3 regions of the Pseudomonas sp. LB3P25 genome follow, and region 3 is predicted to be linked to each of the others. Evidence: predicted binding sites of a transcription regulator. Region 3 holds the regulator's gene; each other region holds the start of a gene.
What was found. Region 3 encodes FliA, which starts transcription of late flagellar genes. Its sites were predicted from a motif close to CTAAAGTTTNNNNNNNNNNNGCCGNTAA; they were not measured.
Positions count from the first base shown of each region.

Region 1: the regulator FliA is predicted to act here: its motif matches at 1,922-1,949, upstream of ACYZTW_RS32420 (methyl-accepting chemotaxis protein).
Region 2: the regulator FliA is predicted to act here: its motif matches at 1,827-1,854, upstream of ACYZTW_RS01545 (methyl-accepting chemotaxis protein).

Region 1 covers NZ_CM142711.1:7,030,842-7,034,116, forward strand. Annotated here, with positions in the region: gene ACYZTW_RS32420 (methyl-accepting chemotaxis protein) at 1-1,816, opposite strand, end outside; gene ACYZTW_RS32425 (LysR substrate-binding domain-containing protein) at 2,000-2,920, opposite strand; gene ACYZTW_RS32430 (hypothetical protein) at 2,948-3,100, opposite strand; gene ACYZTW_RS32435 (NorM family multidrug efflux MATE transporter) at 3,099-3,275, shown strand, end outside.
Region 2 covers NZ_CM142711.1:328,975-332,249, reverse strand. Annotated here, with positions in the region: gene ACYZTW_RS01545 (methyl-accepting chemotaxis protein) at 1-1,710, opposite strand, end outside; rRNA gene rrf (5S ribosomal RNA) at 2,275-2,390, opposite strand; rRNA gene rrf (5S ribosomal RNA) at 2,497-2,612, opposite strand; rRNA gene ACYZTW_RS01530 (23S ribosomal RNA) at 2,780-3,275, opposite strand, start outside.
Region 3 covers NZ_CM142711.1:5,434,200-5,437,474, reverse strand. Annotated here, with positions in the region: gene flhF (flagellar biosynthesis protein FlhF) at 1-483, shown strand, start outside; gene fleN (flagellar synthesis regulator FleN) at 600-1,430, shown strand; gene fliA (RNA polymerase sigma factor FliA) at 1,427-2,167, shown strand; gene ACYZTW_RS25005 (chemotaxis response regulator CheY) at 2,335-2,706, shown strand; gene ACYZTW_RS25000 (protein phosphatase CheZ) at 2,737-3,275, shown strand, end outside.

The DNA.
Region 1 (3,275 bases), 1.6 Mb from region 3:
GAGTCGCGGTGGTGATCGCCGCGAATTGCTGACCGGCCGAACGGCTTTGCTCATCGATCCGCGCCAGGGCACTGGCGACGTTGGCGTTGCGTGACAGGCCTTCCTGCATCAACAGGTTGCCCTGCTCCATGGTGCTAATGGCGTTACCGGTTTCCTGCTGAATGCTTTGGATCATGCCGGAAATTTCGTCGGTCGCTTGGCGAGTGCGTGAGGCCAGGTTGCGAACTTCATCGGCCACGACCGCAAAACCACGACCCTGCTCGCCGGCACGAGCGGCTTCGATGGCCGCGTTCAGCGCCAGCAAGTTGGTTTGATCGGCGATCGAGGTAATCACACCGACAATGCCGCCAATTTCCTGGGAGCGCTGACCCAAGGTATTGATCACCGTCGCCGTGCTGTTCAGCGCGCCGGCGATTTGCTCCAGAGACGAGGACGCTTCGTCCATCGACGTACGACCGATCTGGGTTTGCTGTGCGTTTTCCTGGGCCAGACGCTGGGTGTTGCCCATGTTGTCGGCAATGTTCAGGGAAGTGGCGCTGAACTCTTCCACGGCGCCGGCCATGCTGGTGATTTCGCCCGACTGCTGCTCCATCCCTTCATAGGCGCCGCCGGACAAACCGGACAAAGCCTGGGCGCGGCTGTTGACCTCTTGCGAGGCCTTGCGGATGTGTTCGACCATGGTCGACAGCGCCTGGCTCATCTGGTTGAAAGCGCGAGCCAGCTGACCGATCTCGTCGTTGCTCGACACGTTCAGCCGCACGCTCAAATCACCGGCACCCAAGGCTTCAGCCTGACGCACCAGATCACCCAAAGGCGCCAGTTTGCTGCGCAGCAACCAGACCGCCGAACCCACAGCGATCAACATGGCCAGCAGACTGCCAATCGCCAATTGAATACCGACACTCCAGGTCACGGCACGGATTTCGGTTTTCGGCATGCTCGCCACGACCGACCATGGGCCGCCTTCAAACGGTACGGCAATGCTGTAGAAATCTTCTGACTTGTCGCTCCAGAACTCGCCCTTGCCCGGCGTTTTCGCCAAGCCAACGATGGTCGGAGTCGCCTGATCCAGCGCTTGTACACCCGCTATCGGCACCAGCCATTTGCTCTGCTCATCCAGCAGCGCCAAGGAACCGGTCTGGCCGATACGGAAGCGCTTGAGGTTGGCGAACTGCGCGTTCTGCGCGTCGGTGTAGTCGAATCCTACGAACAGCACGGCAATCACCTTACCGCCGCTGTCACGTACGGGGGTGTACTGAGTCATGTAGGAGCGTTCGAACAGCAATGCACGACCGACATAGCTCTGCCCCGCCATCAAGCGCGCATAGGCCGGATGAGCATGATCCAGCAAGGTGCCGATGGCCCGGTTGCCATCCTGTTTGCTCAGGGAGGTGCTGACCCGAATGAAGTCTTCGCCGCTGCGCACAAACAACGTGGCAACACCGGCGGTCATTTGCTTGAACTCGTCCACTTCCTTGAAATTGTTGTTCAGCACTTCGCTGCCCAGGTGCAGGCCCGGGGTCTGCACACCGGCTACAGCGACCGGCTCATCAGGGTGCACGCTCAAACCGGCGCTGAAGCGCTTCTCGAACAGACCGCTCAGGCGCTGGGTACTTTCACGCAACGTGCCGTGAAAGGTACTCAACTGATCGGCCAGCAACCGGGCTTCACTGGCCAGGTGCTCTTCGCGGGTGGCGAGGTTGGCGGTGTCCAGCGAACGCAGGGCGAACACGGTACTGCCGCTGATGACAATCGCCAGTATCACGGCAAGCGCAAGACCAAGCTGTGAGGCGATCCGGGCACGAGGTTGAGACATGACAGCTCCTGGCCGAGCGACCGGATCATCCTGATCACGACGCACACTCAGCAAAATTTCTAATGATGGGAATTGCATCGAACTTGTACGAAGGTCCCATCTGCATTTTCGGCGGAAAATCAGAATACTTGAGTAATTAACCGGGATATGGCTCAAGGCCGCTATTGCGGCGGCTCTATCGATTCAGCCCAAGTGTTGAACATCAGGCAATTCCATTGCTCGGGCTTCGCCTTGCAGGAAGTCGCTGAGCCTGCGCAAACGTTCACCTCCGGGGCGGGTTTTCGGCCAGACCAGGTAATATTTCTCACCGCTGGCGACGGCCGTCGGCCACGGCAGACTCAGACGTCCCTGAGCCACATCTTCCGCCACCATCAGCAGATCGCCCATGGATACGCCATAGCCTCGGGCGGCGGCGATCATGCCCAGTTCCAGCGTGTCGAACACCTGCCCGCCCTTGAGCGACACCTGGTCCGCCAGCCCCATGCGTTCCAGCCAGCTGCGCCAGTCGCGACGATCCGGTGTCGGGTGCAACAGTTCGGCATTGGCCAGCCGTGCGACATCCCACGGTTGATCCTGCAAAAGATTCGGCGCGCCGACTGGAATCAGCTCTTCCGGGAACAGGAAACTCGCCTCCCAGTCTGGCGGAAAATGCCCGTTGCTGAGGATAACGGCGCAGTCGAACGGTTCATGGTTGAAGTCCACCGAATCGACGTCCATCCAGGCGCTGGTCAATTGCACCTCGTTGCCCGGTTGCAGGTGCCGAAAGCGGCTGAGCCGTGCCAGCAGCCAACGCATGGTCAGGGTCGACGGCGCTTTCATGCGCAGGATGTCATCTTCGGCGCGCAAGGTATTGCAGGCCCGCTCCAGGGCGGTGAAGCCTTCGCGAATGCCGGGCAGGATCAACCGCGCCGACTCGGTCAGTTGCAGATTGCGTCCGCTGCGGTGAAACAGCCGACAGGCAAAATGCTCTTCGAGCGTACGAATGTGCCGGCTGACCGCGCTTTGGGTGATCGAGAGTTCTTCGGCTGCGCGGGTAAACGAGCTGTGCCGCGCCGCCGCTTCGAATGCGCGCAGGGCATACAAGGGAGGAAGACGACGAGACATTGGCAAAGCTCCTAAAGCGGGATTTGGTCACCCTAGCAGAAACTCTTCAGCATGAGTTTTAATCATGCCACCCATCCTTTTTATCCCTTTGTGCAAACCCCGAAGAGCGCCGAGAATCGGCTCTCTCCTGTTTTCTTTGGGCTTTCCTGTTTCTCTTAAATAGCCGAGCGTGATGACCATGCAGCATCCAGCACGTACCGAACTCTGGGCCATCCTGCGGCTGGCGGGGCCGTTGATTGCCTCGCAGTTGGCGCACATGCTGATGGTCCTCACCGACACCTTGATGATGGCGCGCCTGAGTCCAGAGGCGCTGGCCGGTGGCGGCCTGGGCGCAGCAACCTACTCGTTCGTGTCG
Region 2 (3,275 bases), 1.9 Mb from region 3:
CGCGGCCACCGACTGGTTCATGCCGTCGATTTCGCCGATGCGCTGGGTCACGCTGACCAGTCGCAGACCGGCCTGGTTCGCCACTTCGACGCTCTGTTCGCTGGAGACCTGACTGGCGTTCATGGTGGTCACAGCTTCGCGAGAACCGATCTGCAGCGAGGTGATCATTTTGTGGATCTCCTCCGCCGATTCCTGAGTACGGTGAGCGAGGTTGCGCACCTCGTCCGCCACCACCGCAAAACCACGACCGGCTTCACCGGCACGGGCCGCTTCGATGGCCGCGTTGAGCGCGAGCAAGTTGGTCTGCTGGGAGATGCCTTTGATCACATCCAGAATGTGCCCGATGTTGTCGGTGCTGGCGTTCAGGGTTTCGATCTGCGTGCAGGACAGGCTGATTTTCTGCGACAACTCGGTCATCGCCAGAATGGTTTTCTCCACCACCTGACGACCGTCATCGGCCTGCTCGCTCGCGCCGCTGGCGTGCTGGGAAGCATCGGCGGCGTTGCGGGCGATTTCCTGTGTGGCGGCGCCCAACTGGTTGATCGCCGCGGCCACGCTGTTGGTGCGGGCGCTTTGTTCGTCGGAGCCGACGATCGAGGCGTTGGACGAAGCCATCACCCGTTGCGACAGGTCGTGAACCTGGCGGGTTGCCGACGACACTTCGGAAATCGATGCGTGAATTCGCTCCACGAACTGGTTGAACGAACCGCCCAGCTCACCGAATTCGTCTTTGCTTTCCACGGCCAGACGTCGAGTCAAATCGCCCTCACCTTGAGCGATGTCCTGCATCGCACGTCCCATGGTGGTCAGCGGACGCATCAGCACGTTGATCAGCAGGCTCAGCAGCACTGCAATGGCCGTCACGGCGATGAACATCGCGATCAGCGCAGAAGTGCGGAACTGGCTGAGTGGTGCGTAGGCCTTGTCCTTGTCGATCGACAGACCGATGTACCACTCGGCATTCGGCAATCCACTGACCGGAGTGAAGGAAAGGATTCGATCCTGCTTGTTCAGGGTGACGTCCTGATTGCCCTTCTCGATGCGCACGCCAGCGCTCGGGTAGATGTCCTTCAGGTTTTTCATCACCTGATCTTTGTCCGGGCTGACGATCACCTGACCGTCGGCGCTGACCAGGAATGCGTGGCCGATGCCACCGAAATCCACCGAGTTGATGATCTTCACCAGCGTTTCCAGGCTCAGGTCGCCGCCGACCACGCCGAGCAACTCGCCGTTCTTTTTCACCGGCAGGGCGATGGTCACCACCAGGCCACCGACGGCGGCCATGTAAGGCGGGGTCAGCATGGTCTTGTCGGCAGCCACGGCCTGTTTGTACCAGGGGCGCTGACGCGGATCGTAACCGTCAGGCATCTTCGCGTCCGGGCGCTGAGTGAACACACCGTTGGCCTGGCCCACGTAGGTGAACTGGAAGTTCGAGGTCAGGGCCGGTTGATTGACCAGCCCCGGGAGGTCGGCATTGGCGCCTTGATGAGCCACGTTCTGCGCGAGGTTTTCCAACACCAGCACACGGCCGCTCATCCAGTTCTGCACGCTGCTGGCGGTCAAGTCGCCGGCCTGCTGGACGCTCGATTCAAGGTTTTGACGGATGGTGTTTCGCTGCAGATAGTCGTTGTACAAAGTGAACAACGCAAAAGCCAGCACCACGACGCCGGAGGCGGCCAGAAGGATTTTATGGCTGAACTTGAGATTCATTTCATGGGACTTCTTATGCAAAAAGTGGGGATGCGTTCCAGGTTGCAACATTCCATGTAACAGCGCAGGCAGGGCTCTGGGGCCGCTCTACTTTGGTGCACGCATGTCTCATCAGTCTGTCGGCACAAAACGGAGAAATCTTAGGCGTTTGTACGAAATGGTCGGCATTCCTGTCAGTTACCCGCCGAACGGCGTGCCAGAGCGCCTGCTCAGTCTTTAGCCGTTTCTGCTGGCGCAGTGCGAAGGGCTTACCCACAAAAACACATCGCCGAGCAAATGGGTTTGTCTCTGCGTTCAGTGGAGCGCTGTGTGCGCCGACGCGCTGTATCACTGATGCCTGTGGATAACGCGCGGTGAACCGCATCAGCAGGTGTTGCGTCTGCGTAACAACTCGGCTAATGCCAGGCTATGTCAGCAATGCGATGTCTGGCGGGCGAACACCATGAAGACGAACTGGCCTTGGAAGTGGAAGCGCATTTGCAGCTGATGGCCCATTGAGCGTTTAGCGAGCCCATAACGACAAAACCCCTGTCTGCGTTAGCAGACAGGGGTTTCGGAATTCAATCTTGACGATGACCTACTCTCACATGGGGAAACCCCACACTACCATCGGCGATGCATCGTTTCACTGCTGAGTTCGGGATGGGATCAGGTGGTTCCAATGCTCTATGGTCGTCAAGAAATTCTGTGACCAGCCCGTTACAGCGTAACGTGCCAGCAAAATTGGTGACTTCTACTAAAACAAAACCCCTACCTGCATACGCAGATAGGGGTTTCGGAATTTAATCTTGACGATGACCTACTCTCACATGGGGAAACCCCACACTACCATCGGCGATGCATCGTTTCACTGCTGAGTTCGGGATGGGATCAGGTGGTTCCAATGCTCTATGGTCGTCAAGAAATTCGGTAGCCAGGTCGTGGGCCTTTGCAGGTTCACGCTCCAGCGAATGGGTATGCGATAGGTTGGTGTTTTGTGAGTATCTCGAACTTTCGGTTCGTGTCGTCTTCACACACCGCAATCTGCTGCTCTTTATTAAGGAGCCGACGCAAATTGCTTGGGTGTTATATGGTCAAGCCTCACGGGCAATTAGTATTGGTTAGCTCAACGCCTCACAGCGCTTACACACCCAACCTATCAACGTCGTAGTCTTCGACGGCCCTTCAGGGGACTCAAGGTCCCAGTGAGATCTCATCTTGAGGCTAGTTTCCCGCTTAGATGCTTTCAGCGGTTATCTATTCCGAACATAGCTACCCGGCAATGCCACTGGCGTGACAACCGGAACACCAGAGGTTCGTCCACTCCGGTCCTCTCGTACTAGGAGCAGCCCCTCTCAAATCTCAAACGTCCACGGCAGATAGGGACCGAACTGTCTCACGACGTTCTAAACCCAGCTCGCGTACCACTTTAAATGGCGAACAGCCATACCCTTGGGACCGGCTTCAGCCCCAGGATGTGATGAGCCGACATCGAGGTGCCAAACACCGCCGTCGATATGAACTCTTGGGCGGTATCAGCCTGTTATCCCCGGAGTACCTTTTATCCGTTGAGCGATGGCCCTTCC
Region 3 (3,275 bases):
ACGCATGTCGATCCGGGCCAGTCGCTGGTGCAGGCGCTGGAGCCTTTGCTGCGCAAACGCGTGGTGCTGATCGATACCGCGGGCCTTCAGGCCAGCGATCCGGCACTGCGCATGCAGCTTGAAAGCCTGGCCGGTCGTGGCATCAAATCGAAAAATTATCTGGTTTTGGCAACCACCAGCCAGAAACAGGTTCTAACGGCCGCTTATCACAGTTACAAACGCTGCGGCCTCGCTGGCTGCATCCTGACTAAACTGGATGAAACGGCAAGTCTGGGCGAGGTGTTGAGCCTGGCCATCAGTCATGAGTTGCCGGTGGCCTACCTGACCGATGGCCCGCGGATTCCGGATGATTTACATCTGCCGCGTCGTCATCAGTTGGTCAGTCGCGCCGTCAGCGTGCAAATGCAAGAAGAACCCAGCGAAGAAGCCATGGCTGACATGTTCGCTGATATTTACCACAGCCCGACCAAGCAGGTCGGCTGAGGTACTAATGAACAGTTTTTGTACCTACATCGATGGTCTGCCATGCATTGTTCAGTTAGTGAACGCGCAGCCAGTAATGTGGCCTCCGTCTAAGTAAGACAAGGTAAAGAAAATTCATGGGCAGCATGCATCCCGTACAGGTGATCGCGGTGACCGGCGGCAAAGGTGGCGTCGGGAAGACTAACGTGTCAGTGAACTTGTCCCTGGCTCTAGCTGAGCTCGGTCGGCGCGTCATGCTGTTGGACGCCGATCTGGGGCTGGCGAACGTCGACGTTCTGCTGGGACTGACACCCAAACGTACTTTGGCCGACGTGATCGAGGGCCGCTGCGAGCTGCGCGACGTGTTGTTGCAGGGCCCTGGCGGTATCCGCATCGTCCCGGCCGCGTCCGGCACACAGAGCATGGTTCATTTGAGCCCGGCTCAACACGCCGGCCTGATCCAGGCGTTCAGCGATATCGGCGACAACCTCGACGTGTTGGTGATCGACACCGCCGCGGGCATTGGTGACTCGGTCGTCAGTTTCGTTCGCGCGGCGCAAGAAGTCTTGCTGGTGGTCTGCGACGAACCGACCTCGATCACCGATGCCTACGCACTGATCAAACTGCTGAACCGCGATTACGGCATGAACCGTTTCCGCGTCCTGGCCAACATGGCCCAGAGCCCGCAGGAAGGGCGCAACCTGTTCGCCAAGTTGACCAAGGTCACGGATCGCTTCCTTGACGTCGCCTTACAATACGTCGGCGCAGTGCCTTACGACGAAAGCGTGCGCAAGGCTGTGCAGAAGCAGCGCGCCGTTTACGAAGCCTTCCCGCGTTCCAAGTGCTCACTGGCGTTCAAGGCCATTGCACAGAAGGTCGATACCTGGCCGCTGCCTGCCAACCCGCGTGGGCACCTGGAGTTTTTCGTCGAGCGCCTCGTGCAACAAACCGCAGGACCCGTGCTATGACAGCCAGTGGCTATAACCTCTACAAGAAGTCGGCACGTGATGCGCAGTACGAGCTGATCGAGCGTTACGCGCCACTGGTTAAACGCATTGCCTACCACTTGCTGGCGCGTCTGCCGGCCAGTGTCCAGGTCGAAGACCTGATCCAGGCCGGGATGATCGGCCTGCTTGAAGTGTCGACCAAATACGACGCCAGCAAAGGCGCGAGTTTCGAGACGTACGCGGGCATTCGAATCCGCGGCGCGATGCTCGATGAAGTACGCAAGGGGGACTGGGCGCCACGTTCGGTCCACCGCAATACCCGCATGGTCAGCGACGCAATTCGCTCGATTGAAGCTAAAACCGGCCGTGACGCTAAAGATCACGAGGTTGCGGCCGAACTCCAATTGAGTCTCGACGATTATTACGGGATTTTGAACGACACCCTGGGCAGCCGGTTATTCAGTTTCGACGATCTGTTGCAGGACGGCGAACACGAAGGGCTGCACGAGGATGGCGCCAGTGCTCATCTGGAGCCGTCACGCGATCTGGAAGATGAACGCTTCCAGGCGGCGCTGGCGGACGCGATTGCCAATTTGCCGGAGCGTGAGCGACTGGTGTTGGCGCTGTACTACGACGAAGAGTTGAATCTCAAGGAAATCGGTGAGGTCCTGGGGGTCAGCGAATCTCGGGTCAGCCAGTTACACAGCCAGTGCGCGGCCCGTTTGCGGGGGCGTTTGGGGGAGTGGCGAGCGCGCTGAAGGCAGTGTGGGGACACTGCGAACGCGGCGGGTGGGGTGTTGAACCGTACCGGTCCCGATCTGTTGTGCTCCAGACAGTCATTGAGTGCTTTGCCGGATTGATTGAAATGGCGCGTCCAGGTGCTGGGCGCGTTTAAGACTGCTTGGAGGTCGAATTGGACAAGAACATGAAAATCCTCATCGTTGATGACTTCTCAACGATGCGGCGGATCATTAAAAACCTGTTGCGTGACCTTGGGTTCACCAACACGGTCGAGGCCGACGATGGCACTACCGCCATTCCGGTTCTCAACAGCGGCAGCATCGACTTTCTGGTAACAGACTGGAACATGCCTGGCATGACCGGTATCGATCTGCTGCGCCACGTGCGCGCCGATGAAAAGCTCAAGCACCTGCCGGTGCTGATGGTGACCGCTGAAGCCAAGCGCGAGCAGATCATCGAGGCAGCCCAGGCCGGTGTTAACGGCTATGTGGTCAAGCCCTTCACGGCCCAGGCGTTAAAAGAAAAAATCGAGAAGATTTTCGAACGCATCGGTTGATTTGCGAAGCCACTGCGCCACGGGGGAGCTATGGAGCATTACGAGTCTTCACAGGGCGATTTCGAATCGACTCTGAAAAAACACGCGGTCGAACTGGTCGAAAGCCTTGAAAAAGGCAGGTTCGGCGACGCTGTGCAACTGATCCATGAGCTCAATCAGACCCGTGACCGTGGCCTGTATCAGGAAGTGGGCAAGCTCACCCGCGAGCTGCATAGCGCGATCGTCAATTTTCAGATTGACCCGCACATGCCGCAAGCCGAGGAAGTCTCGCAGATCACGGATGCCACCGAGCGTCTGGGTTATGTGGTCAAGCTGACCGAGGCTGCTGCCAACCGCACCATGGACCTGGTGGAAAACGCCACGCCGCTGGTCAACAGCCTGAGCAACGAAGCCCAGGCCTTGAGCACCGACTGGGGACGGTTCATGCGTCGCGAAGTCGGGGCTGAAGAGTTCCGCGAACTGGCCCGGCGAGTCGACGGTTTCCTGACACGCAGCAGCGAAGACAATCGGGTTGTGTCGAGCAACCTCAACGACATTCTGCTCGCTCAGGATTACCAGGACCTCACCGG